DNA from 3 places in the Variovorax nivicola genome. Region 2 is predicted to be linked to each of the others. Evidence: riboswitches for the same ligand, from Rfam matches in the RefSeq annotation. Region 2 holds a riboswitch; each other region holds the start of a gene.

Region 1 (9,746 bases), 1.2 Mb from region 2:
CGCCGAACTCGCTGTCCCTGTCGTGGCGCACGTGCAGTTGCAGCGAATGCGGGCCCTGCACGAAGCCGTAGCCGAGCGAAATCGCGTCCTGCGAACGGTCGCGCGACAGCAGCTTCGACGAGGTGGTGGGCGCATTTACGAGCGCGTCTTCGCGGCGCTCGAGCGTGGCCGTCACCAGGTGCGGGCCGAAGCGGAATTCGTTCTGGAACAGGTAGCCGCGCAGGTTGGTTTCGGTGCGGTAGAACGAAGGCTGCGTCTTGTAGACCGACTGCGAATCGGTCACCTGCACGCGGGTGCTGTAGATGTCGTTCCACTTGGCCGACCAGGTCAGGCCGGCGGTGCGCAGCGTGTTGTTCGACACGTCGTCGCGGAACAGGATCGGCGGCTTGGTCCTGTAGGAGACGGTGGCGTCGTAGCCGGCCTTGATGTCGCTGGTGAGCAGCGTGGCCTCCAGGCGTTGGTCGGGCGTGATCTGGTAACCCAGCTTCACGTTGCCCGAGGTGCTGTTGTAGCCATCGCGGTCGGGGCTGGTGTAGCCGTCTTTCACCACGTTGCGCTTGTTTGCAGGCTGCACGTTGTAGCCCTTGCTTTCCTCGTGCGCCACGCCGAACGAATAGTCGAACAGGCCCGACTTGCCACTCACGCCACCTTCGATCTTGCGCAGGCCGCGGCTGCCGAAGCCGATGCCCGCGTAAGGCGACACGCCCTCTTCGCCGCGCTTGGTGAAGAGCTGGATCACGCCGCCCACGGCGTCGGAGCCATACACCGCTGCGGCCGGGCCGCGCAGCACTTCGATGCGGTCGATCTGCGAGAGCGGAATGCCTTCCCAGCCGGCGCCGCCGGTCGATTGCGAGTCGATGCGCACGCCGTCGAGGTACACGGCGGTGAAGCGCGTTTCAGCGCCGCGGATGAACAGGCTGGTGGTGTTGCCCACGCCGCCGCTACGCGAGATCTCGATGCCGGGCAGGCGCGCCAGCACGTCGGCCACGCCGGTCGCGCCGCTGCGCTCGATGGTCTTGCGGTCGATGATGGACACGTCGCCCACCAGGTCCGACAGCGCCTGCGGCGTGCGGTTGGCCGTGACCACCGTTTCGCCCAGCGTGGGGGCCTCTTGGGCATGGGCCAGGCCACCGAAGGCGGAAGCCAGCGCCAGCGGCAGGCAGGCATGGCGGAGACGGCGCGCAGGAGCGCGGCCGCGAGAAAAGCAAACGTGGGAAATCATGAATGAGCCGAACGAACGTCAATACCCCTCGCCGGCCTCCCCGCCAGCGCCTGGGCGCCATGGCCGCCCCATGCATAGATCACGCATGCGGCAGCCGCCTTGTTGGCCGGTATCCGGGCTGGCAGAACGGCCCCTCCCCGCCTTCCCAGGCGCCTGTTTCAGGGCACCCAGTGGCTTCGATGGAAAGGGGTTGGCGCCTTGCGGCGCCGTCTGCTTGACCGTTGCGGGGGCAGCGCAGGCGGCTTCGGCCTTGTTCCGTCCTGATGAGGTCGGGGGGCTTCCACTCCTGCTTCCCGTTGAACTGCGCCGTGCGAACCACGCCGCGAGCACCAACGGGCGGGATTTTAGGCCCTGCCGGACGCCGCTTAAGTCGAAAGTTGCGGCGCAGCTAACATCGACGGCCATGATGCGGCCCGCCTCGGTATTCCTCAATCTTCGTTCGGCGCTGCAGCGTGTCTTCGGTGTCTCGGGCTGGCAGTCGATGTTGCTGTGGTCCATCGTGGCCGGTTTGCTCGGCACGCTGGCCACCGAACTCTTCCGCGCGGCGCTCTACCACTTCGAGCACTTGGTGCTCGGTCCGGGCGAAGGGCTGGTGGCGATGGCGAAGCACCTGCCGTGGTGGGCGCGCATCGCCTGCCCCACGCTGGGCGGGCTGGTGGCCGGCGGCCTGCTGGTGCTGGCGAAACGCGTCGCCTTGCGCAGCGCTGCCTCCGACTACATGGAAGCCATCGTGCTCGGCAACGGGCGCATCCCGGTGGTTCAGACACTGGTGCGCAGCGCGTCGTCGCTGGTGAGCATCGGCACCGGTGGCTCCATAGGGCGCGAGGGCTCGATGGTGCAGCTGGCGGCGCTGGCGTCGTCTCTGCTGGGGCGGGTGTTCCGCTTTCCGGTCGAGCGGCTGCGGCTGCTGGTGGCCTGCGGCGCGGCGGCCGGCCTGACCGCCGCATACAACGCGCCCATTGCCGGCGCCTTCTTCGTCGCCGAGATCGTGCTGGGCTCGATCGCGATGGAAAGCGTGGGGCCGATCATCATCGCCTCGGTGGTTGCCAATGTGGCCATGCGGGCCCTGCCCGGCTACCAGCCGCCGTACAGGATGCCGGCATTCCCGGAGATACATGGCACCGAGGTCGTGCTGTTCTGCGTGCTCGGCGTGCTGCTGGGCTTTGCTGCGGTCGGCTTCCTGCGCGCGCTGCAGGGCAGCCGTGCGCTGTTCTCGCGGTTGCCGGTGGCGCTGCCGTGGCGGCTGGCATTGGGCGGGCTCGTGATGGGTGCGGTGTCGGTGCCCATGCCCGAGGTCTGGGGCAACGGCTACAGCGTGGTCAATTCAGTGCTGCACACGCCTTGGCCGTGGACGCTGATCGCGATGGTGCTGGTCGCCAAGGCGGTCGCCACGATGGCCACGGCCGGCTCTGGCGCGGTAGGCGGCGTGTTCACGCCGGCGCTGTTCTTCGGCTGCATGGTTGGTGCGCTGTTCGGCCTTGGCGTGCAGGCGCTGTGGCCGGCGGCCACCTCGGCGCCGTTCGCCTATGCCATCGTCGGCATGGGTGCGTTCCTGGCGGGCGCGACGCAGGCGCCGCTGATGGCGATCCTGATGATCTTCGAGATGACGCTGAGCTACGAAGTCATGCTGCCGCTGATGGCGGCGAGCGTCATCGCGTATTTCGTTGCGCGCTCGGCCAACGCCGGCTCGATGTACGAGATCACCCTGCACCGCAACGAACAGCGCGACACGCAGATGCGCCTGCGCGGGCTGCACATGCGCGACCTGGTGCAGCCTGCCGAAACGGTGGTGGGCCCGGAGGCAGACCGCGAGGCGATGAGCAGGCTCTTCCTGCAGCACCCGGTGAAGTACCTGTACGTGGTGGACGCGGGCAATCGCTACCTCGGCGTGGTGCCGCTTTCGTCGCTCGGCACGGCACCTGCAGAAACGACCGCGGGCGCCCTGCTCTCGCAGGCCATCCAGCCGATCACCGCCGACACCGGGCTGGGCGAGGCGCTGCAGCGTTTTCTCGATCACCTCGGCGAGCGGCTGCCGGTGATCGAGAGCACCGACAACCCGGTGCTGCTGGGCGTGGCCGCCAAGAGCGCGCTGCTCGCCACCTACGTGCGGCTGAGCGAGTAGCGCGCAGCGCTGCCCTGCTTACTTGGCGGGGCGCACCGCCATCACCTCGATCTCGACCAGGTAGGCCGGGTTGGCGAGCGCCGTCACCTGCATCGTCGAACGCACCGGCAGCCGGGGCTGCGCGGCGGTGCCGTAGAACTGGGTGTAGCCCTCCATGAAACCGGCGAAGTCCATCTTGTTGTCCTTGGCCGGATCGCCGACAAGAAACACCTGCATCTTCACCACGTCGCCCATCGTCAGGCCCAGGCCTGTGAGGCTCTTCTCGATGGCCTTGAGCACACCGACGGTCTGGCCCTTGGTGTCGCCGCCATAGGCTGCCGCGCTGTTCTTGGGCGCAGTCGCGTCCTGCAGCGGCGGCACCTGGCCCGAGAGGTAGACGTTGGTGAACGAAGACGGCACCTCCACCGCCGCCGCGATCGGGAAGGTGGAATTCGGAATGCGGTGGCGAATGATTTCATCGGCCGCGTGGGCGGCGCCGGTGCCGGCTGCGAACAGTGCGGCGACGAGCGCCAGCTTCTTCGTGATGGAGGTCATGGTCATGCGTGTTGTCTCTCTGCTGGGATGGATGGATGAAGGAAGGGTCTGCCAGGTATCGAAAGAAGAGAGCGATCAAGGCCGCAGCTTCTTGACGCTCTCCGCCGCAATGGCGTCAGGGTACTGGTTGCCGAAATGGGTGCGCGCGTAGCCGACCACGGAAGCGATCTGCTCGTCGCTCAGCATCTTGCCAAAGGCAGGCATGCCTTTCTGCCCATTGATCACCACGTAGAGCGGGTATTCCGGGCTCGCGAGCCGCGGGTTCGAGGCGAGCGCCGGATAGGCGCCCGCACCCTTTGCCCCTTGTCCTTGCGCCATGTGGCAGCCCTGGCAGGTCGCGCGGTAGATCGCCTCGCCCGAGCTTTCCTGGAATCGGGGGCCTACTGAAAAGACAGGCTCCGGCGACTGCGCGAAAGCGGCCTGGCCGGCTACCAATGCCAGCGCGCCCAGCGAAAGGCCGAGCAGCGCGCGCTTGAAGGTCGTGATGTTGTCGTTCATGGTGGGTGTGTCCTTCACTCGGCTTTCACGCGACGGCGCGGGCATGCAGCCGCTGGATGGCGTCGAGCGACGAGAGCAGTGCGCCCTCCTGCCAGGCCGGAATGTAGGAAGCGTGCTCGCCGGCCAGCGCGATGCGGCCATCGACCTGGCACAGGTTCTTGTAGTGCTTCTGGCGCGTCTCGTCGGTCCATATGCCATAGCAGCCGTGCGTGCCGGGCACGCGGTGCCAGCCCACGGAAATGCCGTTGTCGAATTCGCTTGCGTACTGCGGATGCAACTGCGTGCCGAACTCGACCGCGCGGCGCACGCGCTCCTCGGGCGCCATGGCGGTGAATTCGTAGGAGTTCGGGCCGTCGAACACGTAGGCGCCCAGCACCACCGACTTGCCCTTGGCGCCATAGCGCGTCGAGGGGTACGAGATGCGCGAGATCGGCAGGTCGGTGTAGCTGATTCCGCCGTAGATATGTTCGTCTTCTTCCCAGAAGCGGCGCTTGAACTGCAGGCCCACCTTCACCGATGCGCCATAAGGCACGGCGTTGATGGCCTCCTGCATTGCCGAGCCCACCTGGATGTCGATCTGGCTCAGCACCGACAGCGGAATGGTGCACAGGCACCAGTCGGCCTTGGCCTGCGTGACCGCACCGCCCTTTGATGCATCGGTGTAGGTGACCGTCACGCCACGGTCGTTCTGCTCGATCTTCGTGACCTTGGCGCCGTAGCGGATCAGGCTGCCGACTTCTTTCTGGAATGCCTTGGCGATCATGTCCATGCCGCCCACGGGCTGGAAGATCGCGCTCTGGAATTCGTAGTCTTGCCCGCTGGCGATGTAACGCCAAAGGTTTGATTGCAGCAGCTCGCTCATGTCCAGCGGCTTCGATGGCTTGGCCAGTGGCATGAGGCCGCCGCCCGCATCGACCTCATAGCCGCGGCGGTCGCTGCTGATGGTGCCTTCGAGATAGCGGAACTGCGTGTCGAGCGCGCCCCAGCGGCGCAGGCCTTCGAGCAGTTTCTCCTTGTCTTCTTTCGTCAGTGCCGCATCGAGGTTGCCTTGCGTCGTGGCCTTGCCGAGCAGCTCGGCGACATAGCCCTGGTAGTCGGCCTGCACGTGCCGGTAGCGCTGAGGCTTGCCACCGTAGGCCTTGCTCGAATGCACGAGCGCGTTGTAGTTGACCTGAACGAAAGGCTCCAGCGCCACGCCCAGCCGCTTGCAGTAGCCCAGCACTGCATGGTGGTGATAGGGAATGCGCCACGGCCCCGGATTGAAGTACTCGCCCTTGGCGAAGCCACACTGCTGCACGGCGCCACCCAGCTCGGTGAAGGTGTCGCCGCCGCGCAGCGTCCAGCACCGGCCGCCCGCGCGATTGCTGAACTCGAGAACCTTGACCGAGTAGCCCGCGTTGCGCAGTTCGAGCGCGGCGGCCATGCCGGCCAGGCCTGCACCAAGAATCAGCACCGACGCACCCTTCTTTGCGCCATCGAGCTTCGGTGGTCCGCTGTAGTTGGATTCGGCGGCAAAGCCCAGCGAGGTCATCGCCTGGTACATCGCGCCGCCACCGGCGGTCTTGCCGATGAGCGTAAGCAGGTCGCGCCAACTGAATAAAGTGTTGTTCTTCGTGGTCATTGGCTTGCTGTTGGAGTTTGAAAGGCAACTGGAAGGCAGCAGAATCCATGCCACGCCCCGCCCTGACACCGTCCCGGCAGGGCCGCTTCCCCGGGAAACTACAATCGCCAACCATGCCCGCTTCCAGCCCTATCGATCAGATCGCCGAGCGTGTTGAACGACTGCTTGTGCGTCACGAAGAGGTGCAACGCACCAATGCGCTGCTGCAGGAGCAGGTCGATGCGCTCACGCGCGAACGCGACGCCCTGAAGTCGCGACTCGTTGCGGCACGCACGCGCCTGGACGCCCTGCTCGAACGGTTGCCGGCTGAACCACCCTCCGAAGATTCCCCCGCATGAAGCAGATTGAAGTACAGATCATGGGCCAGAGCTATCTGCTCGGCTGTCCCGATGGCGGCGAGGCGCAGTTGCGCGAAGCCGTCGAACGCGTGGACGCGGCCATGTGCAAGATCCGCGATGCCGGAAAAGTCAAGGCCCGTGACCGCATTGCGGTGCTGGCTTCGCTGAACCTGGCGTTCGACCTCGCCGCGCAGCAGGCCGCTGTTGCCGCAGCGCCCGCGGCACCAGTTGCCACTTCGGCTGCAGACAGTGTCGAAACCGACGCGAAGGCCACGCAGCTCATCCAGAAACTCGATCAGGCCCTGGCTGGCGATGGACATTTACTCTGAATAAGGCTCGCACGAAGACGGACGGAGCGTAAAATCCGGCCTGTCTGCAGACTGTGTCGGGCTTAATATTTCCTTGTTCCAATGCTCTCCGGAGCCGGGCTTGGTACATCGCTCGACGGGCGTGATCATCTCGCGTCAGATGAACCCGAAGTCCTGCTGCCCTCGCCCACCTGAACCCTGGTTCAGGATGCGGGTCCGGCACATCACCTGCAGACACCTTTTCCTGCCACGGCCCCCTGCATCCACTGCTCGGGGCCGTTGCTTTTTCCAGCCCCTCACTTCCCTTGCGTGACTTTCCCGTGAATATCGCTGCCCTGCTCGACCCCCTCCTGATCGCCGAACTCGCCGCTCTCGGCCTCGGCACCGGTTTCCTCGCGGGCCTGCTGGGCATCGGCGGCGGCATGCTGATGGTGCCGTTCATCACGATCATCATGGGCCATCGCGGCGTGCCGGCCGACCTCGCGGTGAAGATGGCCATCGCCACCTCGATGGCAACGATCATCTTCACTTCGGTATCGAGCGTGCGCGCGCACCACCGGCGCGGCGCTGTGCGCTGGGACATCGTGCGCAGGCTAGCGCCCGGCATCGTCATCGGCAGCCTCGCGGGCAGTCTGGGCGTGTTCTCGCTGCTCAAGGGCACAGCGCTGGCCATCTTCTTTGCGCTGTTCGTGGGCTTCTCGGCCACGCAGATGTTCCTCGACAAGAAGCCCGCGCCCACGCGGCAGATGCCGGGCACGGGCGGCCAGCTTGCAGCGGGCGGCGTGATCGGCTTCATCTCGGGCCTGGTGGGTGCGGGCGGCGGTTTCATCAGCGTGCCGTTCATGACGTGGTGCAACGTGTCCATTCACAACGCGGTGGCCACCAGCGCGGCGCTGGGCTTTCCTATCGCTGTGGCGAACGTGCTCGGCTATGCGGTCAGTGGCCAGTCGGTGCAGGGTCTGCCGGCCGGCTCCTTCGGCTACATCTGGCTTCCCGCGCTGGCGGTGATCGCGCTGTGCAGCGTGTTCACCGCACCGCTGGGCGCGAAGGCGGCGCACAGCCTGCCGGTGAAGAAGCTCAAGCGCGTGTTCGCGAGCATCCTGTACCTGCTTGCGGCCTACATGCTCTGGAAGGGCCTGCACGGCTGATCCGGCTGGGCAAGGCCCTTCAGTCATGAGGTACGCCCCGTTGCGGTGCGCGGGGCCGCGCCGTATAACGGTCTCATGAAAATCCTCATCGCCGTCGATGGCAGCGCCTACACCCGCAAGGCGCTCGACTACCTGCTTGCCAATCGCGCCATGTTCGTGGACGGGCATCAGCTGGTGGTGGTGCACGTATGCACCGGCATCTCGGGCCACGTTGCGCGCCACCTGAGCAAAGAATTGGTGACGGACTACTACGCCGAGGAAAACGCCAAGGTGCTCGATCCGGTGAAAGCGCTGTTCGCCGAGAGCGGCGTGAGCAACTACACGATCGACTCGCGCCACGGCCATGTGGCCGAGGAAATCCTCAAGTCGGCCGCGGCGGCGCAAGCGGGGCTGATCGTGCTCGGCACTCATGGCCACGGCATCTTCGGCCGCGCGCTGATGGGCTCGGTCGCGACCAAGGTCGTCGCCGAGACGAACACCACGGTGATGCTGGTCCAGTAGCAGCAGCTACTGCGCTCGCTGCTGCCGCCATTCGCGCGGCGAGCAGCCGAAGCGCTCGCGGAACGCGCGGCTGAAATGCGCCGCGTCGTTGAAGCCGCGGCCATAGGCGATCTCGGCTACCGGCCGGCCCGCGAGGCGAGGCTCCAGCAGGTCGCGGCTGCACGCCTCCAGCCTGCGCTCCCAGATGTATTGCGACGGCGTCAGCGGCTCGCTCCTGAACACGCGGTGGATGTGGCTCACCGACACGCCCAGCCCGGCCGCCAACGTGCCCACCGACAGCGACGGATCGGCCAGCTGTTCGTCGATGAGCCGCTTCACGCGCGCCAGGTGATACGCCGTGAGATTGCTGAGCGACGGCGCGCTCGCCGCGGGCAGCGTCTGCAGCCCCGCCACCAGGATGTTCTGCACACCATTGGCCACTGCGAGCGCCGATGCGGGCTGCAGCGTGTCGATGTCTTCGCGCAGCGTGTGGATCATGCCCAGCAACAGGTGCCCCGCACCCGCGCGCCCCGACACCGTGGTGGCCGTCAGCGCCTCGGTGTCGCGCAGCTCGCTGCGCAGGCGTTCGCCAGGCAGCTTGAGCACGATCTGCTCGAAGGATTCGTCGAACAGCAGCTGATAGGGCCGCGTGCTGTCGTACAGCGCGAAGTCGCCGGCCGCGAGCACCGCGTCGCGGCCGTCCTGCCGCACCACGCCACGGCCGCGCGCCTGGATGCTCACGAGAAAGTAGTCGTCGCTGGAGTGCGAGATGTGCCCCGGCGTGCGCATCACCTTCTGCGGGCCCGAGGTGACGACCGACACGTCGAGGCCGGGCAGCGTGTGCTGGCGGATGCTGCCTTCGAAATCGCAGGTATCGCCTTCGCGCACCGGATCACAGCCGAGCTGCACGTAGACGTTGCAGATCATGTCGGTCCAGTAGGCAAGCCGCTGGTCCCGCGGGACGGCGTCGGTGCTGAGCAACTGGGTCATCGGGGTTCCTCGGAAAGCCTCAACAGCAAAGGCATGCAACGCTGGAACAAGAACGCCGCCAATCCGGGTCAAGGCGTTCCGGCGGCGCGAATTTACGCTTCAAGCAACCCGCATGCCACAGCGCAAACCCGGTGCGTCGTGCGTGCGGCAGACGCTTCGTTACTTTCATTGCATCTGGAGAACCACCATGCCGACCACCGTCCACCCCAAGCTCCGCGTTGCCGCCGTACAGGCCGCCCCCGTGTTCCTCGACCTCGACGGCACCATCGACAAGACCATCGACCTGATGGCGCAGGCCGCGAAACAGGGCGTGCAGCTCGTCGCCTTTCCCGAAACCTGGGTGCCCGGCTACCCGTGGTGGATATGGCTCGATTCGCCGGCCTGGGGCATGCAGTTCGTGCAGCGCTACCACGACAACTCGCTGATCGTCGGCTCGGCCGAGTTCGATCGAATCAGGGAGGCGGCGCGCAAGCTCAAGATCTGGG
Region 2 (9,746 bases):
GACGAGCTCGCCGCTTCGTTCGCCACGCTGCCCGACATTGGCCGGCAACGCCTGCTGGTGCGCATCAATGCCGCCGGTACGCCGTGGCATGACGATGACTGCGCGCAGGTTGGCGCGCTGGTGGCGCAAGGCCTGATTGCCGGTGTCGTGCTGCCGAAGGCGGAGCGCGCGGCCGACCTGCGCCGGCTGGCCGAGGCCGTCGGTCCACGGGGCTTGCTGGTGCCGCTGGTCGAATCAGCCGCGGGCTTGGCGGCGGTCGATGAACTCGCGGCCGGCCCGCAGGTGCTGCGGCTCGCGTTCGGCAATCTCGATTTCCAGGCCGATCTTGGCCTGGCCTGCGACGCGGACGAAGCCGAGCTGGTGCCAGTCCGCCTCGCGCTACTGCTGGCCTCGCGCCGCGCCAACCTGCCAGCGCCCATAGACGGCGTGACGCCCGACTGGCGCGACGGCCAACGACTGGCCGCCGACATCGCACGCGCCCGGCGCGGCGGCTTCGGCGCCAAGCTGTGCATTCACCCCGATCAGGTCGCGCCAGTGCATGCCGCACTGGGCCCCAGCGCCGACGAACTGGCGTGGGCCCGCCGCGTGGTCGAAGCCATCCGCGCATCGGGCGGCGGCGTGGTCAGCCTCGACGGGCGGATGGTCGATGCGCCCGTGGTGCGCCTGGCCGAACGCCTGCTGGCGCTCGAAGACCAGCCGACGCCCTGACAGAACACCCATAACCATAGGAGACAAAGAAGTGACAGCAACGAAGACAACGACAAAAGCGAAGACCTGGAAATTCAAGGCCCTGCTCGCGGCCTCGGCCGGTGCCTGCCTGTTCGCCCTGCAATCGCCCGCCGCAGCACAAGCCGCGTGGCCCGACAAGCCCATCACCATGGTCGTGCCGTACTCCGCCGGCGGCCCGACCGACGTGGTGGCGCGCATGCTGGCCATTCCCATGGGCAAGTCGCTGGGCCAGACCGTGATCGTCGAGAACACCGTGGGCGCGGGCGGCACCATCGCGCCCACGCGGGTGGCCAGGGCGGCGCCCAATGGCTACACCATCCTCATCCACCACATGGGCATGGCCACCGCGCCCGCGCTCTACAAGAAGCTCAACTATGACCCGCTGAAAGACTTCGAATACATCGGCCAGGTGTTGGACGTGCCGATGACGCTGCTGTCGCGCAAGGACTTTCCGGCCAACAACTACCAGGAGCTGCTGGCCTACGTGAAGGCCAACAAGGACAAGGTCACGCTGGCCAATGCGGGCGTGGGTGCGGTGTCGCAGCTGTGCGGCCTGCTGTTCATGAACCAGATCGGCGTGCAGCTGACGACGGTGCCGTACAAGGGCGCCGGCCCGGCGCTCAACGATCTCATGGGCGGGCAGGTCGACCTGCTGTGCGACCAGACCACGCAGACCGCGCCGGTCATCAAGGACGGCAACCGCGTGAAGGTGTTCGGCGTGACCACGCCTCAGCGCCTGTCGAGCATGCCCAACATCCCGACGCTGGACGAGCAGGGCCTCAAGGGCTTCGACGTGCGGGTGTGGCACGGCATGTATGCGCCCAAGGGCACGCCACCTGCCGTGATCGAGAAGCTTAACGTCGCCCTGCGCGCCGCGCTGCAGGACGACATGGTCAAGCACCGCCTTGCCGAACTCAGCTCGGAAATCGTGCCGCTGGACAAGCAGACGCCGGAAAGCCTGCGCACGCACCTCACGGCAGAGGTCGCCAAGTGGGGCAAGGTGATCCGCGCGGCGGGCGTGCAGGCGGATTGATCCTTCGTTCAGGCGGGCGGTGGCTCTGGCTGCGTCCGCAGCGTCTCGTCGAACAGCGCGAGCAGGTGCCGCGCGAACACGTCCATGTTCGCCGGCCGGTCTGTGTCGCCGGTCTCGATGGTGCGGCTCACCGTCACCGCGCCGACCACTGCGATGCACACGTGCCCCGGTGCATCGCCATACGGGCTGCCTGACGGGCCGGCCGCGCCGCTTTCGGCGATGCCCCAGGTGGAGTGGTGGGTGTCGCGCACCCGACCGGCGACGAGCAGGGCGTAGGGCTCGGTTTCCCCGCGCATGCCGGTCATGTCTTCAGCGGTCAGGCCCAGCAGCGCCCGGCCGGCGCGCCGCGAATAGACGACGGCGCCGCCGCGGAAGTAGGCCGACGCGCCCGGAACGGCAAGCAGCGCAGCTGACACGAGGCCGCCGGCCGAGGACTCGACGACCGAGACCGTCTGGCCCCGTGCGCGGAGCGTCTTGCCGATGCGCGCGGCGAGCACCGGCAGCGGTTCGGGCAGGGCGGGCGCAGTCATGGCGCCCGGAAGCGGGAGCCGGGCCGCTTCACGTATGCCGGCGCGCGCTCGTGGCTCGCCGTGTCTCCGTAGACCGTGTCCGCCGGGTAGTACTCGGCCTGCAACTGCACCCGGGCCGCGGCTTCCTCGCCCGCGGTGTGGGCGATGAAGGCCAGCATCAGGTCGGTACCGGCCGATACCCCGGCCGAGGTCCAGACGTTGCCGTCCCGCACGAAACGCTGCTCGACCACTTTCACGTCGCCCAGCGCGCGCAGGCGGTCGAGCGAGCCCCAGTGCGTGGTCGCGGTCTTGCCCGAGAGCAGCCCGGCCGCGTGCAGCACGAAAGCGCCGGTGCACACCGACATGAGCGTCTGGCAGCCCGGCGCCTGGTCGGCCAGGAAGCGCGTCATCGCTGGGTTGTCGACCTCGCGGCGCGTGCCCATGCCGCCGGGCACGAGCAGGCAGTCGAGCGGCGGGCAATCGGCAAAGGACACGTGCGGGTTGATGGACAGGCCCTTGGCGCAGACCACCGGTTCGCGCTTTTCGGCCACGATCAGGCAGTGCTCGGGACCGCCGGCCAGCTTGCTCCACATGGTGAGCATTTCCCAGGGGCCGACGAAGTCGAGTTCCTCGACCTCGGGGAAGACGATGATCCCGAAATTCATACTTTCGAACTCCTTGGGTGTTGCCGCTTGCACGGGCTTGCACAAGAACAGACAGTGCGAGGATAGAGGCTGGGCACGAAGGCCGCTCTTCGTGACAGCTGGTTGCAAGCTTGGCTCAGTGTTTTCCTCAGAGGACGCAGGCTTGAAACTCGCTAGAGTGAAGGTGGCCGTTCAGGCTTTTGCTACGTACACAAAGGAAATCTTATGAGCAAGAAAGTTGCATATGTCACCGGGGGCATGGGTGGCATCGGAACAGCCATCTGCCAGCGTCTGCACAAGGACGGGTTCACCGTGATCGCCGGTTGCGGCCCCACGCGCGACTACGCCAAGTGGCTGGCCGAACAGAAAGCCGAAGGCTTCGAGTTCCACGCGTCGGTCGGCAATGTCGGCGACTGGCAATCCACCGTCGAGGCCTTCTCCGCCGCCAAGGCAGCGCACGGCGCCATCGATGTGCTGGTCAACAACGCCGGCATCACGCGGGACCGCATGTTCCTGAAGATGACGCCCGAAGACTGGAGCGCGGTGATCGAGACCAACCTCAACAGCATGTTCAACGTCACCAAGCAGGTGGTGGGCGACATGGTTGAAAAGGGCTGGGGCCGCATCATCAACATCAGCTCGGTCAACGGCGCCAAGGGCCAGGCGGGCCAGACCAACTACTCGGCGGCCAAGGCCGGCATGCACGGCTTCACCATGGCGCTGGCACAGGAGCTGGCCAACAAGGGCGTGACGGTCAACACCGTGAGCCCGGGCTACATCGGCACCGACATGGTCAAGGCCATCCGCCAGGAAGTGCTCGACAAGATCGTGGCCACCATCCCGGTCAAGCGCCTGGGCGAGCCGAGCGAAATCGCCTCGATCATCGCGTGGCTCGCCACCGACGAAGGCGGCTACAGCACGGGGGCCGACTTCTCGGTCAACGGCGGCCTGCACATGCATTAAGCATGCTGACCTACACCTGATCGACAAGACCCGCTTCGGCGGGTTTTTTCATTTGATCGATGCGGATTCCACGGATAGAAAGCCGCCGACACGCGTCCTACAGTTCTCAACCCTCCGGAGGCAAGCAATGGAAAACACAACAAGCACATCCGCCAAAAAGCTACCGCTCTACCGTTCGCTCTACGTGCAGGTGATCACCGCGGTGATCATCGGCGTGCTGCTCGGCCACTTCTATCCTGCGGCCGGCGAAGCGATGAAACCGCTGGGCGACGGCTTCATCAAGCTGATCAAGATGATCATTGCGCCGATCATCTTCTGCACGGTGGTGGTGGGCATCGCCGGTATGGAAGACATGAAGAAGGTTGGCAAGACCGGCGGCCTGGCGCTGCTGTATTTCGAGGTGGTCAGCAGCATCGCGCTCGTGGTCGGGCTGGTGCTGGTCAACGTACTCAAGCCCGGCGCGGGCATGAACGTCGACCCGGCCACGCTCGACACCAAGTCGATTGCCTCCTTCACCGGCCCCGGCAAGATGACCGGCACGGTCGACTTCATCCTGAACATCATTCCCAACACGCTCGTCGATGCGTTCGCCAAGGGCGAGATCCTGCAGGTGCTGCTGATCGCGGTGCTGTTCGGCTTTGCGCTGCACCGCTTCGGCGGCCGCGGCACGCTGGTGTTCGATGTGATCGAGAAGGGCTCGCACGTGCTCTTCGGCATCGTCAACTACATCATGAAGCTGGCGCCCATCGGTGCCTTCGGCGCGATGGCCTTCACCATTGGCAAGTACGGCCTGGGCAGTTTGTTCTCGCTCGGCAAGCTGATGGGCACGTTCTACCTGACCTGCCTGCTGTTCATCTTCGTGGTGCTGGGGCTCATTGCAAGGTTCCACGGCTTCAGCATCTGGAAGTTCATCAAGTACATCAAGGAAGAACTGCTGATCGTGCTGGGCACGTCATCGAGCGAATCGGTGCTGCCGCGCATGATGGAGAAGATGGAGAACCTGGGCGCGAACAAGACCTGCGTGGGCCTCGTGATCCCGACCGGCTACTCGTTCAACCTCGACGGCACTTCGATCTACCTGACGATGGCGGCGGTGTTCATCGCCCAGGCGACCAATACGCCGATGACGCTCACGCAAGAGATCACGCTGCTGGCCGTGCTGCTGCTCACCTCGAAGGGTGCGGCGGGCGTCACGGGCAGCGGCTTCATCGTGCTGGCGGCCACGCTGTCGGCCGTGGGCCATGTGCCGGTGGCGGGGCTTGCGCTGATCCTGGGCATCGACCGCTTCATGTCGGAGGCGCGCGCGCTGACCAACCTGATCGGCAACGGCGTGGCCACCATCGTGGTCGCCAAGTGGACCAACGAGCTCGACGAAACGCGGCTGCAGGCGGGGCTCAACAACGAGAGCTGGGTGGAGTCGCAGGAACCCGAAGTGCTCGATGCTGCTCGCACCAGCAAGATGGCTGGCTAGGACGAAGGGCATGGTTCGGGGCGCGATCACGCCGACGGGGTACCTTGCTCCGCGAATGTCCCCCGGCCTGCGGCCTCCTCCTTTATTTCGCTGCGCAAGGCACCCCATCGGCGTGATCGTTCAGAGCACCGGCTAATCGGCCAGCACAACGACTGCGCCCATGTGCGAATGGCACCGGGTGCTCCCCGCAGCGAAATAAAGGAGGAGCCGAAGGCGGGGGACATTCGCGGAGGGGAGTACCCGGTGTCATTCGCACGCACCCCGAACACACGCACCAGGAACCCGAACAAGATGGCCGTGTGAAATAAAAGGGCAGACATCGTTCCTGCAAAATGGAGCGATGCCCCACAGCGTCTCCCTCATCAACACGATCGCCGCCGGCTTGGGGCTGGCGCTGGTGTTCGGATTCCTGGCAGCCAAGCTGCGGCTGCCCGCGCTGGTCGGCTACCTGCTGGCGGGCGTGATCATCGGCCCCTTCACACCGGGCTTCGTGGCCGACGCGGAAATCGCCGCCCAGCTTGCCGAAATCGGCGTCATGCTGCTGATGTTCGGCGTAGGCCTTCATTTTTCCCTCGACGACCTGCTGGCCGTGCGCAAGATCGCACTGCCCGGCGCGATCGCGCAGATCGGCGTGGCCACGCTGCTCGGCGGCGGGCTGGCCCTGTGGTGGGGCTGGAGTCCCGGCGCGGCGCTGGTGTTCGGGCTGGCCCTGTCGGTGGCAAGCACGGTCGTGCTGCTGCGTGCGCTCGAAAGCCTGGGCATCCTCGATTCGTTCACCGGTCGCATTGCCATCGGCTGGCTCGTGGTCGAAGACCTGGCGATGGTGCTGGTGCTCGTGCTGTTGCCGCCGCTGGCGGGCACGCTGGGCGGGCAAGGCGCGCAGCAGGGCGGGCCGGCCGATCCGCTGTGGCAGACGCTGGGCCTCACGCTGCTGCAGGTCGGCGGTTTCGTGGCGCTGATGCTGGTGGTGGGGCGGCGCGTGTTCCCGTGGATCCTCTGGCAGGTCACGCGCACCGGTTCGCGCGAGCTCTTCACGCTGTGCGTGGTGGCCGCGGCCGTGAGCATCGCCTTCGCCTCGGCGGCGCTGTTCGGTGTGTCGTTTGCGCTGGGCGCCTTCTTCGCCGGCATGGTGATGCGCGAGTCGCAGTTCGCCCACCGCGCGGCGCAAGAGTCGCTGCCGCTGCGCGACGCCTTCGCGGTGCTGTTCTTCGTGTCGGTCGGCATGCTGTTCGACCCCTCGGTGCTGATCGACCGGCCGCTGCAGGTGCTGGCGGTGGTGCTGGTCATCGTGCTGGGCAAGTCGCTTGCGGCCTGTGCGCTGGTGCTGGTGTTCCGCTACCCGCTGGGCACGGCGCTCACGGTGAGCGCCAGCCTGGCGCAGATCGGCGAGTTCTCGTTCATCCTGGCCGGGCTGGGCGTTTCGTTGGGCCTGCTGCCGGTGGAAGGCCAGAGCCTGGTGCTGGCGGGCGCGTTGATCTCCATTGCCACCAACCCGTTGTGGTTCAGCCTGATCGGGCCGATGCAGAAGTGGCTGCACGCCCGTTCGTCCTTCGCGCGCGGGCTCGAATCGCGCGACGACCCGCTGGCCGAACTGCCCATGACCACCGAGGCCAAGTACCTCTCGCGGCAGGTGGTGCTGGTGGGCTACGGCCGCGTCGGGCGCCGCATTGCGGCCGAACTCGATGCGCACGACATTCCCTACGTAGTGGCCGACCAGAACCGCGAACTGGTCGAAAAGTTGCGCGAAGCCGGCACACCCGCCGTGTGGGGCGATGCGGCCGACCCGGCCGTGCTGATCCAGGCGCACATCGCGCGCGCCCGCGTGCTGGTGGTGGCCACGCCTGACGCCATGAACGTGCGCCAGATGATGGAAACGGCGCGCACGCTCAACCCCACCATCCAGACCGTGATCCGCAGCCACAACGAGCAGGAGGCCCGGCTGCTCACGCAGGAAACCTCCGCCACCGTGTTCCTCGGCGAGCATGAACTGGCCCAGGCCATGGCCCGCGATGTGGTCCAGCGCGCCGTGTCGATGGCCGTGCCGGCTTGAAGACGCCCGCCTTCCTCTTCTTCTCAGAGGTCTTCGATGACCAGCGTGCGGTAGCGCTGTGCGATGGAATAGGGCACGGTGCGCACCAGTTCCATCAGGCGTTCGGCGGCGGCGCCGTCTCTTGTCCTTACCAGCAGGCCCGTATGGCCGTCGTGCGCCAGCTTGGTATAGGCGCGTACCGTCGCGGCGTCGGTGCCGGCGGAGGGCAGGGGGTTGTCGGATGCCTTCGCGGTCGGGGCGATCTCGGCCAGCACCGCTTGCGCGGGAAGCAGATAGACCTCGTCGCCACTCATGCCTTTTTCGATCAGGCGGTGGCCGATGCGGTCGGCGTCTTCCGCATTCGGAAACATCACCATCGAATAGCCGGTCGGATAAAAGGCTCCGCCGATGCTCGATCGCATGCCCGGTTCAAGAGTGAAATGCTTCATGCTGCCTCCTGTTCTTGGAAAGGCTTCTGAAAGGTCCCTGACTACAACATTAGGTCGCACCGGCACCGGGCTCTGTAGGAGAAACCCGAAAGCACTGTCAACCGCGTGCGTACCCCGCCCATTCAAAAAAGAACCGACAACCTTGTCAGCCACTCGCACCTCCATGTCCTCATCGAGAAACATCGCGCTCACCGTCCATGAACTGGAGGCGGGCGAGTTCTATTGGGTGCTGATGGAGGCGGTCGACGATACGCCCGGCGAGACCTCCCACATCTACATGCCGCTGGAGGCCGCGCACGATCCCTATGCCACCTATTCGAATGCGCTGGTGGCGGGCGTGGCCGTGATGCGGCGGCTGTTCGGACCCGAGGGAAGGCCTGTCTGAGGCTCGCCCGAGGCCTTCGGCGGAAGGCCGCTCCCTATAATCCCGCCGTTCTGGTGTGTTAATTCTTATTAATCCCGCCAGGCAATACGGTTCGAAGGTGCCCCGCACGCCATCTCATGGCCACGGGGTTAAACGGGAAGCAGGTGCGCCGCGTCGTTCATTCTTGATTGATTGACGCTGCAACTCCTGCGCTGCCCCCGCAACGGTCAGCGGATCTGGAAACCCTCACGCTCATGTCCCCTCGATGGCATGGGCAGCCACTGCGCTTCGGCGTGGGAAGGCGAGGGTTTCGGCCGCGGTGTGCATCCATTCATTGATTGATTGATTGGCACGCCGCGGCGCTCCGCAAGCCCGGATACCGGCCTTCGCAACCGCCTTCGGATGCTGCGGGAGTGCGTGTCCGGGCCTGCCACCGCTTCGCGCTCGCGCGTACCGTCGCAGTCCCTTCGTCTCTTCCGCCACGTCCTTTATCGGTCAGGAGCCTGCGGGGACGCAGGTCGGAGGAGAAGTCACATGGGTCATGCATCGCCAGCGCGCGATAGCAGGGGCGCGCCGCTGTGTTGGGCACGCCTTTCGGGTCTTTCGCTGGGTCTGGGGCTGGTTTTCGGGCCTTCCGCGGTCCTCGCGCAGTCGTCGGGTGAAACGGCCAACGGCAGCGGCCAGAGCCTCAAGCCGGTGCAGGTCGAGGCCGAGCGGCACACGCCGCTGGCCATCGACGAGCCCTCGCACACCGGCAGCCGCCTGGGCCTGACGCCGCTGGAAACGCCGGCCAGCATCGAAGTGCTGACGGGCGACACCATCCGCGCACGCGGCGACGTCTCGGTAATCGATGCCGCCACCCGCGCCACCGGCATCACCGGCTCGCCCGGCCCCGGCAACGGCGGCACCGCGATGGCGGCGCGCGGCTTCTCGGGCCACGGCTCGGTGATGCAGCTCTTCGACGGCACGCGCCTCTACGCGGGCGCGGGCACCGTCACATTCCCGTTCGACACCTGGTCGGTCGACCGCATCGAAGTGCTGCGCGGCGCGGCCTCGGTGATGTTCGGCGAGGGCGCCATCGGCGGCGCGATCAACGTGGTGCCCAAGAAGCCCACGCGCGGCCCGATCCAGAACGAAGCGCTGGTCACGATGGGCTCCGACGCCACTCGCCAGGTGGCCTTTGGCAGCGGCGGGGCGATCAACGACAAGCTCTCTTACCGCTTCGACATCAGCCACCGCAAGACCGATGGCTTCATGCAGCGCGGGCAGGCCGAGAGCCTGGCCGTGGGCGCGGCCGTGCGGCTCGACGTGTCGCCGCAGCTGCAGTTCACGCTGTCGCACGACGAGGGCCGCCAGTCGCCGCAGCGCTACTTCGGCGTGCCGCTGATCGACGGCCGCCTGAGCAGCCAGACGCTGCGCCAGAACTACAACGTCGACGATGCGGAAGTCAAGTACCGCGACAAGTGGACCCGGCTCGACGCCCAGTGGACGCCCAACGATGCCGTCACCGTGCGCAACCAGCTCTACCGGCTGGAGAGCAAGCGCCACTGGCGCG
Region 3 (9,746 bases), on a different contig from region 2:
TCAGGTCGATGCTGGCCGATGCCGCCACCTGTGCCAATTGCGCACCGATGCTGGTCAGCGCTTCGTCGAGTACCTGCTGCAGCGTGGCCTGCGGCGTGCCGCGGTCGCAGCCCAGGCCGATGGCATAGCGCACCGGGCTCATTGGGGCGGCCTGTAGACCACAAGGCGCTCCGCCAGCGCGGTCCAGCGTTCGGCGCTCACCTCGGCCTGCGTGATCCACAGCACGGCCTTGAAGCGCGCGAGGTCGACCTCGCCGAATCGCGCAAACCGGTGGATGTTGGCCGGCAGAGGCGTCGGGCGGGTCCACCAATCGGGGCTGCCTGCCTCCTGAACCACCGCGATCGGTTCGCCATTCACGACATGGGCCGAGACGCGCGTGATGTTGATCTTGGGCGCCTCCACCTTCCAGCCGAGTTCACGCCCGAGGATGTCGACGGGGATGGTCTTGCCCACATCCGACGCAGTGGTCAGCACGGGTGTGGCCCCCAGCAGCGCGGCGACCTGCTCGGCCATCGCGTTGGCACCGCCGACGTGGCCCGAGAGCACCGGGATCACGAACTGCGCGGCATCGTCGACCACCAGCACGCCCGGATCTTCGTCCTTGTTCTTGAGGTGCGGTGCGATCAGGCGCACCACGGCGCCGAGCGAAACGAAGAACACGACCTGATCGAAGTCCGCGAACAGCGCGGCGATCTCGTCACGAAACGCGCCCGCGTACGCGCGCACGGGGTTGGGCAGGCCGGCCATGAGCGGCGCGAACTTGTCGGCCACGCACACGCTGGCCTCAGGCAACAGGCGCGCCAGTCCGGCCGTCTGCTGCGCGCCATGCTTGGTGATGGCAACAAGCACCACGCGGGGTGCGGTTTCCGCGGATGCGGCGTCATTCGTCATTCGGGTTGTCCTCTTCGATTTCGGTGCTGGTCTTCTTGCGGCAGCCGCGCACCAGCTCACCGCGTTCGCGGCCGGGGTTCTTCACCAGCAGCAGCGACAGGTAATTGACTTTCGTGCCCTTCAGGCTGGCCACCTCGTGCACGATACGTTCGACCGGCGAGCCGGCCTTCTCGATGAAACGGCTGTGTTCAAGCAGACCGCGCCGCGCCAGCAGGTCAACCAGGTCGTCGAGCAGCGGCTTGACCTTCATGAGCACCAGCGTGTCGAAGTCCTCGAGCATCTTCTCGACCGCGGCAATGCCGTAGGCCGCCGGCACGATGGCAACGGTGTCGTCCTGCTCGGACAGCGGCAACTGCAGCCGTGCGCAGGCCGCATTGAAAGAGGTCACGCCGGGCACGACCTCGATGCGCGCGGCCGGGTCGAGCTCGCGCAGCACGCGCGCCAGGTAGCAGAAGCTCGCGTAGGTGGAGGCATCGCCCTCGACCAGGAACAGCACATCCTGCCCGGTCGCCAGCAGCGCCCGCACGGCCTCGGCGGCCTTGAGCCAATGGCGCGCGAGCTTCTCGACGTCGTGCGTCATCGGGAACAGCAGGGCCTGATGCTGCGCGGGCGTCGACAGCCCGGCGCGCAGCGCGATGTCCAGCGCGTAGCTTTCCTTGCGCAGGCTGCGAACGGGATAGGTCCAGATGGTGTCGGGGCGCGTCAGGAGCGACCAGGCGCGGCGCGTGATCAGGTCGGGGTCGCCGGGGCCGAGCGACACGCCGTAGAGCATGCCGGGCGCCGTCATACCGTACCGCCCGCCTGCACGCAGGCCTCATCTCTTTTCGCGTGGGCCTCGCCCCTTTGCGCACAGACCAGCCACACCGGGTTCTCGGCCGCAAGCCGATGCATGTGCAGGATCGGCTTGCTGCGCGAGGCCTGAAGCTGCAGCACGTCCCAGCTCGCACCTTGCGCCTTCAACGCCTCGACCGCGCCCGCGAAGTTCTCGATGGTCACGAAATTCATCACCAGCCAGCCGCCCGGGCGCAGGCGCCGCAGCACCAGCGCAATGAGTTCGGCCAGTTCGCCGCCGGAGCCGCCGATGAACACCGCGTCCGGGTCGGCCCACGCCGCCAGGCCCTCGGGCGCCTTGCCGTGCACCAGGCTGTGGTTGCTCACGCCCATGGCCTGCCGGTTGCGCGCGACGATGGCACTGTCGTCCGCGTTCTTCTCGATCGCGTAGACGTGGCCGCGCCAGCACAGCCGTGCGGCCTCGAGCCCGACCGAGCCAGAGCCCGCGCCGATGTCCCATACCACGCTGTCGGCGCGCAACTGCATGCGAGCGAGCGAGACGGCACGCACCTCGTTCTTGGTGATCAGGCCCTTCTCGGGATGGCGCTGCTCGAAGCTGGCGTCCGGCAGGCCGAACAACACCTGCGGCGCACGCAGCCGGGTGCGCCAGAGCAGCACCACGTTCGGATCCGCAAAGCGCATCTGCGCCGCGGCGGTGATGCGCATGCCGCTGACCACGCGCTCCTCGGGCTGGCACAGACGCTCGGCGACGGCCATCTCGAAGTCGTCGGCCAGGCCCTCGGCCACGAGCATGCGCGCGATGCGGTCGGGCGTGTTGTCGGGGCTGGTGAGCACAGCCAGGCGATCGTGCTGGCGGATGTCGCGCAGCAGCGCATACAGGCCATGCGCGGGCGGCGAGCCCGGCAGCCAGTCGCCCGCGTCCTTGGCGTGCACGGAAGCGAACTTCATCTCCTGCCATGGCAGGCCAAGGCGCGCACAGGCCAACTGCAGCGTCGACACGTTGGGCAGGACCTCGATCGCCTCCAGGCACAGGTGCGCCGCCAGGAAGGCCGCGATGCCGTGGCACAGCGGATCGCCGGTGGCCAGGACGACCACGCGTCGCCCCTCGGCCTGCGCGGCGCGAATCCATTCGGGCACCTGCGACAGGTCGCCGGTCAGGTCGCGCTGCACCACATCGGGTGCGATGTGCGACGCGAACAGGGCCAGCGTGCGCGCGCCGCCGATCACCAGTTGCGCGTGCTGCAGATGCGCCAGCGCGCTGCGGCCGAGGCTCGCATCGCCGTCATCGAGCACGCCAAGAATTCGGCATTTGTTCATCATCTTGTCGGTGTTCAGGAGGCCTCCGCGATCTTTCGGCCTTCGAAGTCGCAGACCAGCACTTTCAGTTCGAATTGGTCGGGGTAGCGCGTGCGCAGCGTCTGGATGACGCGTTGTGCCAGCGCCGTGTGGAAAGCGGTGCCGAGCCCGAGCGCGTCCATGCGCTCGCCGGCATAGCGCGCAGTCTCGTTGCCGCGGATCGCGTCGCACACGTCGGGCGGCGCGCCGAGCCCTGCGGCCAGGTCGGCCAGCAGGCCGGTGTCGACCTCGGCGCGGCCGGCGTGGGTGATGGTCTCGCCCTGCGCGATCTTGGTGAGCTTGCCGACCATGCCGCCGATCACGACCCTCTTGATCCCGGCCTTGACCGCAGCGCCCATCGCATAGCGCAGGAAGTCGCCCATCTGCACGAAGGCCGGCTCGGGCAGCTCCGGCATTTCGGCCATCACGAACTTCTCGGTACGTCCACCGGTCGTGAGCACGACCACGCCATGGCCCAGCGTGCCCGCCATCTGCACGCCCTGCACCACGCTCGCGCGGTAGGCGGCGGTGGAATAGGGTTTGACGATGCCGGTCGTGCCCAGGATGGAAATGCCGCCGAGGATGCCCAGGCGTGCATTGAGTGTCTTCTTGGCCATCTCTTCGCCCTGCGGCACGGAGATCGCAACTTCGAGGCCGACCTGGTCGAGCAGCGTGGTGCCCACGGCGCGCACGTTCGCCTCGATGTTGCGGCGCGGCACCGGGTTGATGGCCGGCCCGCCGACGGCCAGCCCTAGCCCCGGCATGGTGACGGTGCCCACGCCGACGCCGCCCGCCAGCACCACCTGCCCTGCGAGCTCGGGCAACAGGCGCACGTCGGCCGTGAGATGGGCCTTGTCGGTGCAGTCGGGGTCGTCGCCCGCGTCCTTGATGACCATCGCATGCGCGCTCACGCCCGCGGTGTCGACGCGGCCGTCCTGCACCGCGAAGCGCACCAGGTCGCCGTTGGGCAGCAGACATTCGACCTCCTCGGGCACCCGGCCGGTGACCAGGCCGATCACCGCCGCGCGCGCTGCCGCGGCCGAACACGCACCGGTCGTGAAACCGGTGCGGGTGCCGCGGGGCGCGTCCTTGTTCATCATGCGGCGTGCTCGTGCGCCTCGGCCAGACCCAGCAGCGCGTGGATCGCGGCCACCACCAAGGTGGAGCCGCCCTTGCGGCCGCGAATCACGACCCAGGGCACGCCGGCCTCCAGCGCCATCAGGTCCTTCGACTCGGCCGCCGACACAAAGCCGACCGGCATGCCGACCACCAGCGCGGGGCGCGCGCCCTCTTCATGGATCAGCCGCACGATCTCGATCAGCGCGGTCGGTGCATTGCCGATGCCGATGATCGCGCCGTCGACCAGCCCCAAGCGGTGTGCCTTGCGCATGGCCTGCACGGCGCGTGTGGTGCCTTCGGCCGTGGCCTGCGCGATCACATCCTCGTCGCTGATGAACTGGTGCGTGCCCATGCCGAAATGGGCCAGGCGCGGGGCCGAGAGGCCCACGCAGATCATCTCGACATCGGCCACCACGCGGCTTGCTCGCGAACGGATGGCGGCGATGGCGGCGTCGACCGCGTCCGGGTGGAAGTCGGTCAGGCCGTTGAAGTCGAAATCGGCATTCGCATGGATCATGCGGCGCACCACGGGCCATTGATCGGCCGTGTAGGCGTGCGACGTCACCTCGCGATCGATCACCGCGAAGGAGTCGTGCTCGATGGTGCGGCCGGCCGCGGTAAGTTGCTCGGTGACGACGTTGGCCGCCATGGAAGACGTCGGTTTCATCGCAGTGCTGGCGCTGTGTCGTGCGCATGAGGGCGGCCATGCGCGTGGTCATGCGCGTGATCGTGCGGATGCGGATGCCCCTCGCCATGGCTGTGCGGCACCGCATCGTCATGGTGGTGGCCGCCCAGGCCGTGCGCCACCGCGAAGTCGCGGAACTTGCAGCCGTCGCAGGGCATGAGCGCGATCGGCACGCCGCGGCGCAGGTCGTTCACGCGTTGTTCCAGCAGCGCGAAGATCTCGGGCTCGAAGCCGAAGTACCGGGTCGAGACGAAGCGGATCGTCGGGTATTGCGCCTTCAGGTTCTCAACCTGGCGCGCAATGCGTTCGACCAACGTGCCGTTGAACAGGTAGTACGGCAGCACCACCACCTGCTTCATGCCCTGCAGGCTCTGGCGCTGCACGGCCTTCTCCAGGCGCGGGTAGGTGATGCCCGTGAAGGCCAGATCCACCAGTTCGTGGTCGGTCTCCTCCAGCAGCCAGCGCGCCATCTTCGCCATGTCGCCGTTGGCCTGTCGGTCCGACGATCCCCGGCCCAGGATCACCACGCCGGTGGTGGTCGGGTCGGGCATGTCCAGCGCCTGCATCGCGCCCTTGAGGCGCCGCCGCAGGATCGCGAGGATCGGGTCGCAGGCCGTGAGGTGCGGCGCATAGAGGAACTGCACCATCGGATACTGGAGCCGCGCACCATCGATGGCCTGCGGGATGTCCATCTTCACGTGGCCCGCCGCATTGAGGATGAGCGGCACCACGACCACGCGTTGCGCGCCCTCGGCCGCGCGGCGCAGGCCCTCGCTCATCGTGACCTCGGAGAACTCGATGAAGCAGACCTCGATGCGCCAGCCGGGTTGCCGCTCGCGCCATTGCGCCGCGAAAGCCTCGATCTCGTCGTTGCCGGATTTTTCGCGCGAGCCGTGGCCCACCAGGAGAATGGTTTCGGTGCTCATGGAAGGTCCTGCTGGAGGGTTTCGACGGGAACGCTCGCGCGCCGGAAGCGGTGCGTGAAACTCGCGTCATAGAGTTTGGATTTGGCGAGCGTGGTCCACTGCCGCGCGCCCAGCGTGGGGCTGGCGATGATCATCGACTGGCTCACGATGCGGGCTTCGCGGCACAGCGCCTGGATGGTGGCGACCGTGCCACGCACGATCTGCTCCTCACCCGGCCAACTCGCCTTGTGGACCACCACCACGGGCGCGTCGGGTGACCAGCCAGCGGCCGTCAGCGCGGCCGTGACCTTGCCGATCAACGTGATGCTCAGGAAGATGCACAGCGTGCTGTGGTGCGCAGCCAGCGCCTCGAGTGACTCGCCTTCCGGCATCGGCGTGCGCCCTTCGACGCGCGTGAAGATCACGGTCTGCGTGACCTCGGGCAGCGTGAGGCTCTCCACCGCCGCCGCCGCCGAGGCCATGGCGGAGGAGACGCCCGGTACGACGCCGATCGGCACGCCCGCCGCATCCAGCGGCTGCACCAGTTCGATCAGCGCGCCATAGAGACCCGGGTCGCCGGTCTGCAGGCGCACCACGGTCTGGCAGCGCGCGGCCTGCGCGATCAGCCATGAAGACATCTGCTCGAGCGTCATGTCCTTGCTGTCGGCGACAACGCAATCGGGGGGCGCCCAGCGCGTGGCGGCTTCGCTCACGAGCGAGCCCGCGAACAGGATCGCCCCGGCGCGTTCGATGAGGCCGCGGCCCTTGACGGTGATGAGTTCCGGGTCGCCCGGACCCGCGCCGACGAACCAGACGGTTCCCGGCGCGGACGTACGCAGGGCCGCGCTGCCCGCGGCGCTGCCTGGAGCGATGGCTCGCTCGTTCATGTTGGTTCCTCCGCGCCCGCCGCGCGATAGATGGTCGGTAAGACCCGGCGGGAGGGAGAAATCGGGAGGCGTCCGTGGATGCGGCGCCGACGGATGCGAGGATGCATCGAGCCAGACGCCATGCGTCGCCCGCCGATCCTCGCCCACCGCAAGGTCATGCGCTGGTCGTCAGGCCGGTCTCCGGGCTCGCGAGCGGAGGGCCATCGGCTCTCCCGCAAAGACCGCCTTCCCGTGCTTTTCGTGACACAGTGGCGCGGGACCGAATCCCGGGGTTTTGCTTTTGACTCGCTTACCGTTGCGGGGGCAGCGTCGGCATGGCGCGGTGTTTACCACCGCTGCGCACCGACTTCCCGTTTCACCCTGGCCGCCCCGCCGTTTCCACGGGACGCTAGGACACCTGACAACGCGCTCAAAGTGTATCAGCCGCTATGGCTGGGCGCTGGCAGGGGCCGCCGCCGGAGTCGGCCGTCGACCTCAGGAGCCGTCATGCGTCTCGAAACACCCCAGCCCGCCATCCATACTGTTTCTTCTGCGGTGGCACTTGTCCCTTACATCAAGCTCCTGAAGGAGCCCTTCCCCCCGGCCTCGACCTCAACCCAATACCAAGACAACGAGGTTCATAGGCTTATGACGCAATTGAAGGCTTGGTCGCCCGACTTTCGCGCCACGGGCGTAGCGGGACTGATCGATCCGCACCTGGTCTCCCCATCGCGCTGGGCGATCCGGCACGGCGATCTCTTCCACGCTGTCGGTGCCGACGAGTTGCAGGAGCAGATGCGTGAAGCGGGCGGAAACATGGTTCCAATTCTGGTCCGGCCATGCTCGCCGTCCTCAGTGCACCCGGAGTTTCCGGAAGCGAGGTTCGAAGTGTTGTCGGGACTCAAGCGCTTGATGGTCGCCCTTCGCCTGGAGAGACGAGCTTGCGAGCGCAACGACAAGCACACGCGCTCGCCATCAAGCCAATTTACGACTTGATCAGACCTTCCTTAGGTCACCCTTGGAGTTGCAATACCGGGACGCAGGGGCGCTGAAGCGAGCCTGGGACGAAGATCCGGAAAAGATGGCTTTTCGGGCGACCAAGGCGGCCGCATTTCAGGGGGAACTGGATCGTCTTGCGGTGCTGGCGCTGCTGCTCGGAAACGAAGAGCCAACGGAGTCGAAAGCTCAATTGCCGAAACCGGATGTGAACGTGATTCTGGAAGGAGTTCTCGTTGCCGTAATTTCAACGACGGCGAAGGGACTGACAACGATCAAGCTGAAGCGGAAGGATCTTTCTGCAGCAGCGATCGAGTCGCTTAGGACGGCGCTCGAAAAAATGGGGGACAGTGCCGAGGGGGTTTCATTGATGCCGGTGTGTGTTGACGACGACGGCATGTGTGTGCTGGCCAAACACTTGGAGCGTGGCCGCTTCATCTGGCCGCAGACCGAGTCGGGCTCGATCTCGCTGAGCGGTGCACAGCTCGAATCCAGTCTTCGTGCGAATACATGAACTACCTCTTGGTAGTCCAAGTTTTTGTCCGCCTCCCCATCGGGTCAGGACTCCATAGAAATCAACACTCTTAGCTCAGAAGGCCAAGCAAAGCGGCCCTCACTACTGCCCCCGTCTTGTTCGCAGCTCGAAGCTTTACCACGGCATTCTTCAGATGGTAGTTCACCGTGTCGGCCGAGATGCAAAGTATCTCAGCAGCCTCGCTCGATGTCTTGCCATCAGCTAACCATTGCAATATCTCGATCTCGCGCGAAGTCAATGGCACATCTTGTTCAATATTCAAGCGAGGCGATACCACTCTCGCAAGGGCTTGATGACATATGTTGACCAACCAGCGCATGTGCGATTCGTTGGCATCAAGCTCCGCCTGACTGAGCGGCGTTGCTCGCCGCGAAAGCGTCAGCATTCCGACTCCCCCATGCCCGTCAAAACAGGACTGGGCCCACCCGATATTGAGTCCGAATGAGCGTGCTGAATGCCAGAACCCCCTCGCACTTTCAAAAATGTCATCGCTCCAAACGAGTGCGGTTTGGCTTTTCCGGCAATGAATCACTGTCGGATCAATGTGCAGATACCCCTTTTGCACATAGAGCTCCCGCCACTCGCTCGGGTAATTGTTGATCATGAAAACCTTCGGACTAGTCAGTGGCAGCGGGTGGCGTAGACCGTACGCACAATACTCGAAGCCGAGTTCTCGTGCTGATGAGAGAACAAGTGCGAACACCTCCTCTTCCCCAGAGGTTCGGTTCAAGGCCGTCAGCAGCGTCTCCGACCACTTGTTCATAGCTCTACCTCACGTGTTGCGTCAAGTCAGTTTTTGAGTCCAAGCAGCATGAAATGTACGATCGGGTTCACTTTAAATGTTGTGCAAATTGTGCCGACTCGTTGTCATCGACTTTGGGCATCCGACCTACCTCCATCCTGGCCCAGCTTGCTTTCCGGTGGCTGATCGTTGAGTTGCACACGTTCGCCTGCCGTAGGCGAATACGCATTTCTGGTTAGACACCGGTCTCGCGCGATGGCCATCTGCGTATATCGGTGAATCAGCTCCTGACACTCGATGTTTGCCATCTCATAACAGGGATAGAGGGAGACAACTCCAGACGCAGACCGCTTCTGCGGCACACAGGCCAATATCAGCGGGTTCACTGAGTAGAAGGGCGTCGGAATCCCCACTTTCTATCGGCTGGGATTGGTGGTTGAGGTCTGCCTTTCCGAGACTCGCTTTGTGCGAGTCGGCCTACTGCGACGCAACGTCCTCTTGATCGGCGAGGACGAAATTGATCTTGATTTCACTCCAAACCTTATCGCACTCGCAACTGCTGTAGATCGCCTCGACTGACACGCATTCGCACGCAATTCGTTCTGCAAATCTCAGACCAGATGAACTACCAGAATTGGCAGTTCCGAGATCACTCAGCCAACGGTGAAATCCACCTCCACGCACAACGCAAAGAGGTCAAGGTGGAGATTCTTACTGGTCGATCCGACTCTCTAGCTCCTGGCACTCTTCACGAGCTGGCCAAGTATCGCTACAAGATCTTCGTCGAGAAACTCGGCTGGAAGCTGGTCACCGCACATGACACCGAATTGGACCAATTCGACCGCGACGACACGATGTATCTACTTGCGCGAGGGGACGC

Evidence for each region. Region 2 has a riboswitch for cobalamin ahead of ACSFBF_RS07710 (TonB-dependent receptor). Riboswitches for the same ligand answer to the same signal wherever they lie in the genome.
Region 1: linked by a shared signal. The riboswitch ahead of ACSFBF_RS01750 (TonB-dependent receptor domain-containing protein) and the one ahead of ACSFBF_RS07710 (TonB-dependent receptor) in region 2 are both predicted to bind cobalamin.
Region 3: linked by a shared signal. The riboswitch ahead of cobM (precorrin-4 C(11)-methyltransferase) and the one ahead of ACSFBF_RS07710 (TonB-dependent receptor) in region 2 are both predicted to bind cobalamin.

The regions. Positions count from the first base shown of each region.
Region 1 covers NZ_JBPJZK010000001.1:368,571-378,316, reverse strand. Annotated here, with positions in the region: gene ACSFBF_RS01750 (TonB-dependent receptor domain-containing protein) at 1-1,222, opposite strand, end outside; cobalamin riboswitch at 1,310-1,570, opposite strand; gene ACSFBF_RS01745 (ClcB-like voltage-gated chloride channel protein) at 1,626-3,344, shown strand; gene ACSFBF_RS01740 (RidA family protein) at 3,363-3,884, opposite strand; gene ACSFBF_RS01735 (c-type cytochrome) at 3,954-4,376, opposite strand; gene ACSFBF_RS01730 (flavin monoamine oxidase family protein) at 4,402-5,997, opposite strand; gene ACSFBF_RS01725 (hypothetical protein) at 6,111-6,335, shown strand; gene ACSFBF_RS01720 (cell division protein ZapA) at 6,332-6,664, shown strand; gene ACSFBF_RS01715 (sulfite exporter TauE/SafE family protein) at 6,970-7,791, shown strand; gene ACSFBF_RS01710 (universal stress protein) at 7,867-8,292, shown strand; gene ACSFBF_RS01705 (AraC-like ligand-binding domain-containing protein) at 8,299-9,261, opposite strand; gene ACSFBF_RS01700 (carbon-nitrogen hydrolase family protein) at 9,449-9,746, shown strand, end outside.
Region 2 covers NZ_JBPJZK010000001.1:1,604,510-1,614,255, reverse strand. Annotated here, with positions in the region: gene ACSFBF_RS07755 (HpcH/HpaI aldolase/citrate lyase family protein) at 1-708, shown strand, start outside; gene ACSFBF_RS07750 (tripartite tricarboxylate transporter substrate binding protein BugD) at 740-1,762, shown strand; gene ACSFBF_RS07745 (CinA family protein) at 1,771-2,292, opposite strand; gene ACSFBF_RS07740 (DJ-1/PfpI family protein) at 2,289-2,936, opposite strand; gene phbB (acetoacetyl-CoA reductase) at 3,141-3,878, shown strand; gene ACSFBF_RS07730 (dicarboxylate/amino acid:cation symporter) at 4,006-5,349, shown strand; gene ACSFBF_RS07725 (cation:proton antiporter domain-containing protein) at 5,690-7,399, shown strand; gene ACSFBF_RS07720 (hypothetical protein) at 7,423-7,827, opposite strand; gene ACSFBF_RS07715 (hypothetical protein) at 7,991-8,212, shown strand; cobalamin riboswitch at 8,292-8,593, shown strand; gene ACSFBF_RS07710 (TonB-dependent receptor) at 8,726-9,746, shown strand, end outside.
Region 3 covers NZ_JBPJZK010000018.1:22,131-31,876, reverse strand. Annotated here, with positions in the region: gene ACSFBF_RS34360 (cobalamin biosynthesis protein) at 1-142, opposite strand, end outside; gene ACSFBF_RS34355 (cobalamin biosynthesis central domain-containing protein) at 139-891, opposite strand; gene cobI (precorrin-2 C(20)-methyltransferase) at 881-1,678, opposite strand; gene cbiE (precorrin-6y C5,15-methyltransferase (decarboxylating) subunit CbiE) at 1,675-3,000, opposite strand; gene ACSFBF_RS34340 (cobalt-precorrin-5B (C(1))-methyltransferase) at 3,015-4,118, opposite strand; gene ACSFBF_RS34335 (precorrin-8X methylmutase) at 4,115-4,804, opposite strand; gene ACSFBF_RS34330 (sirohydrochlorin chelatase) at 4,801-5,748, opposite strand; gene cobM (precorrin-4 C(11)-methyltransferase) at 5,745-6,614, opposite strand; cobalamin riboswitch at 6,769-7,030, opposite strand; gene ACSFBF_RS34320 (ParB N-terminal domain-containing protein) at 7,101-7,589, shown strand; gene tnpB (IS66 family insertion sequence element accessory protein TnpB) at 7,612-8,103, shown strand; gene ACSFBF_RS34310 (autoinducer binding domain-containing protein) at 8,174-8,887, opposite strand; gene ACSFBF_RS34305 (acyl-homoserine-lactone synthase) at 9,487-9,746, shown strand, end outside.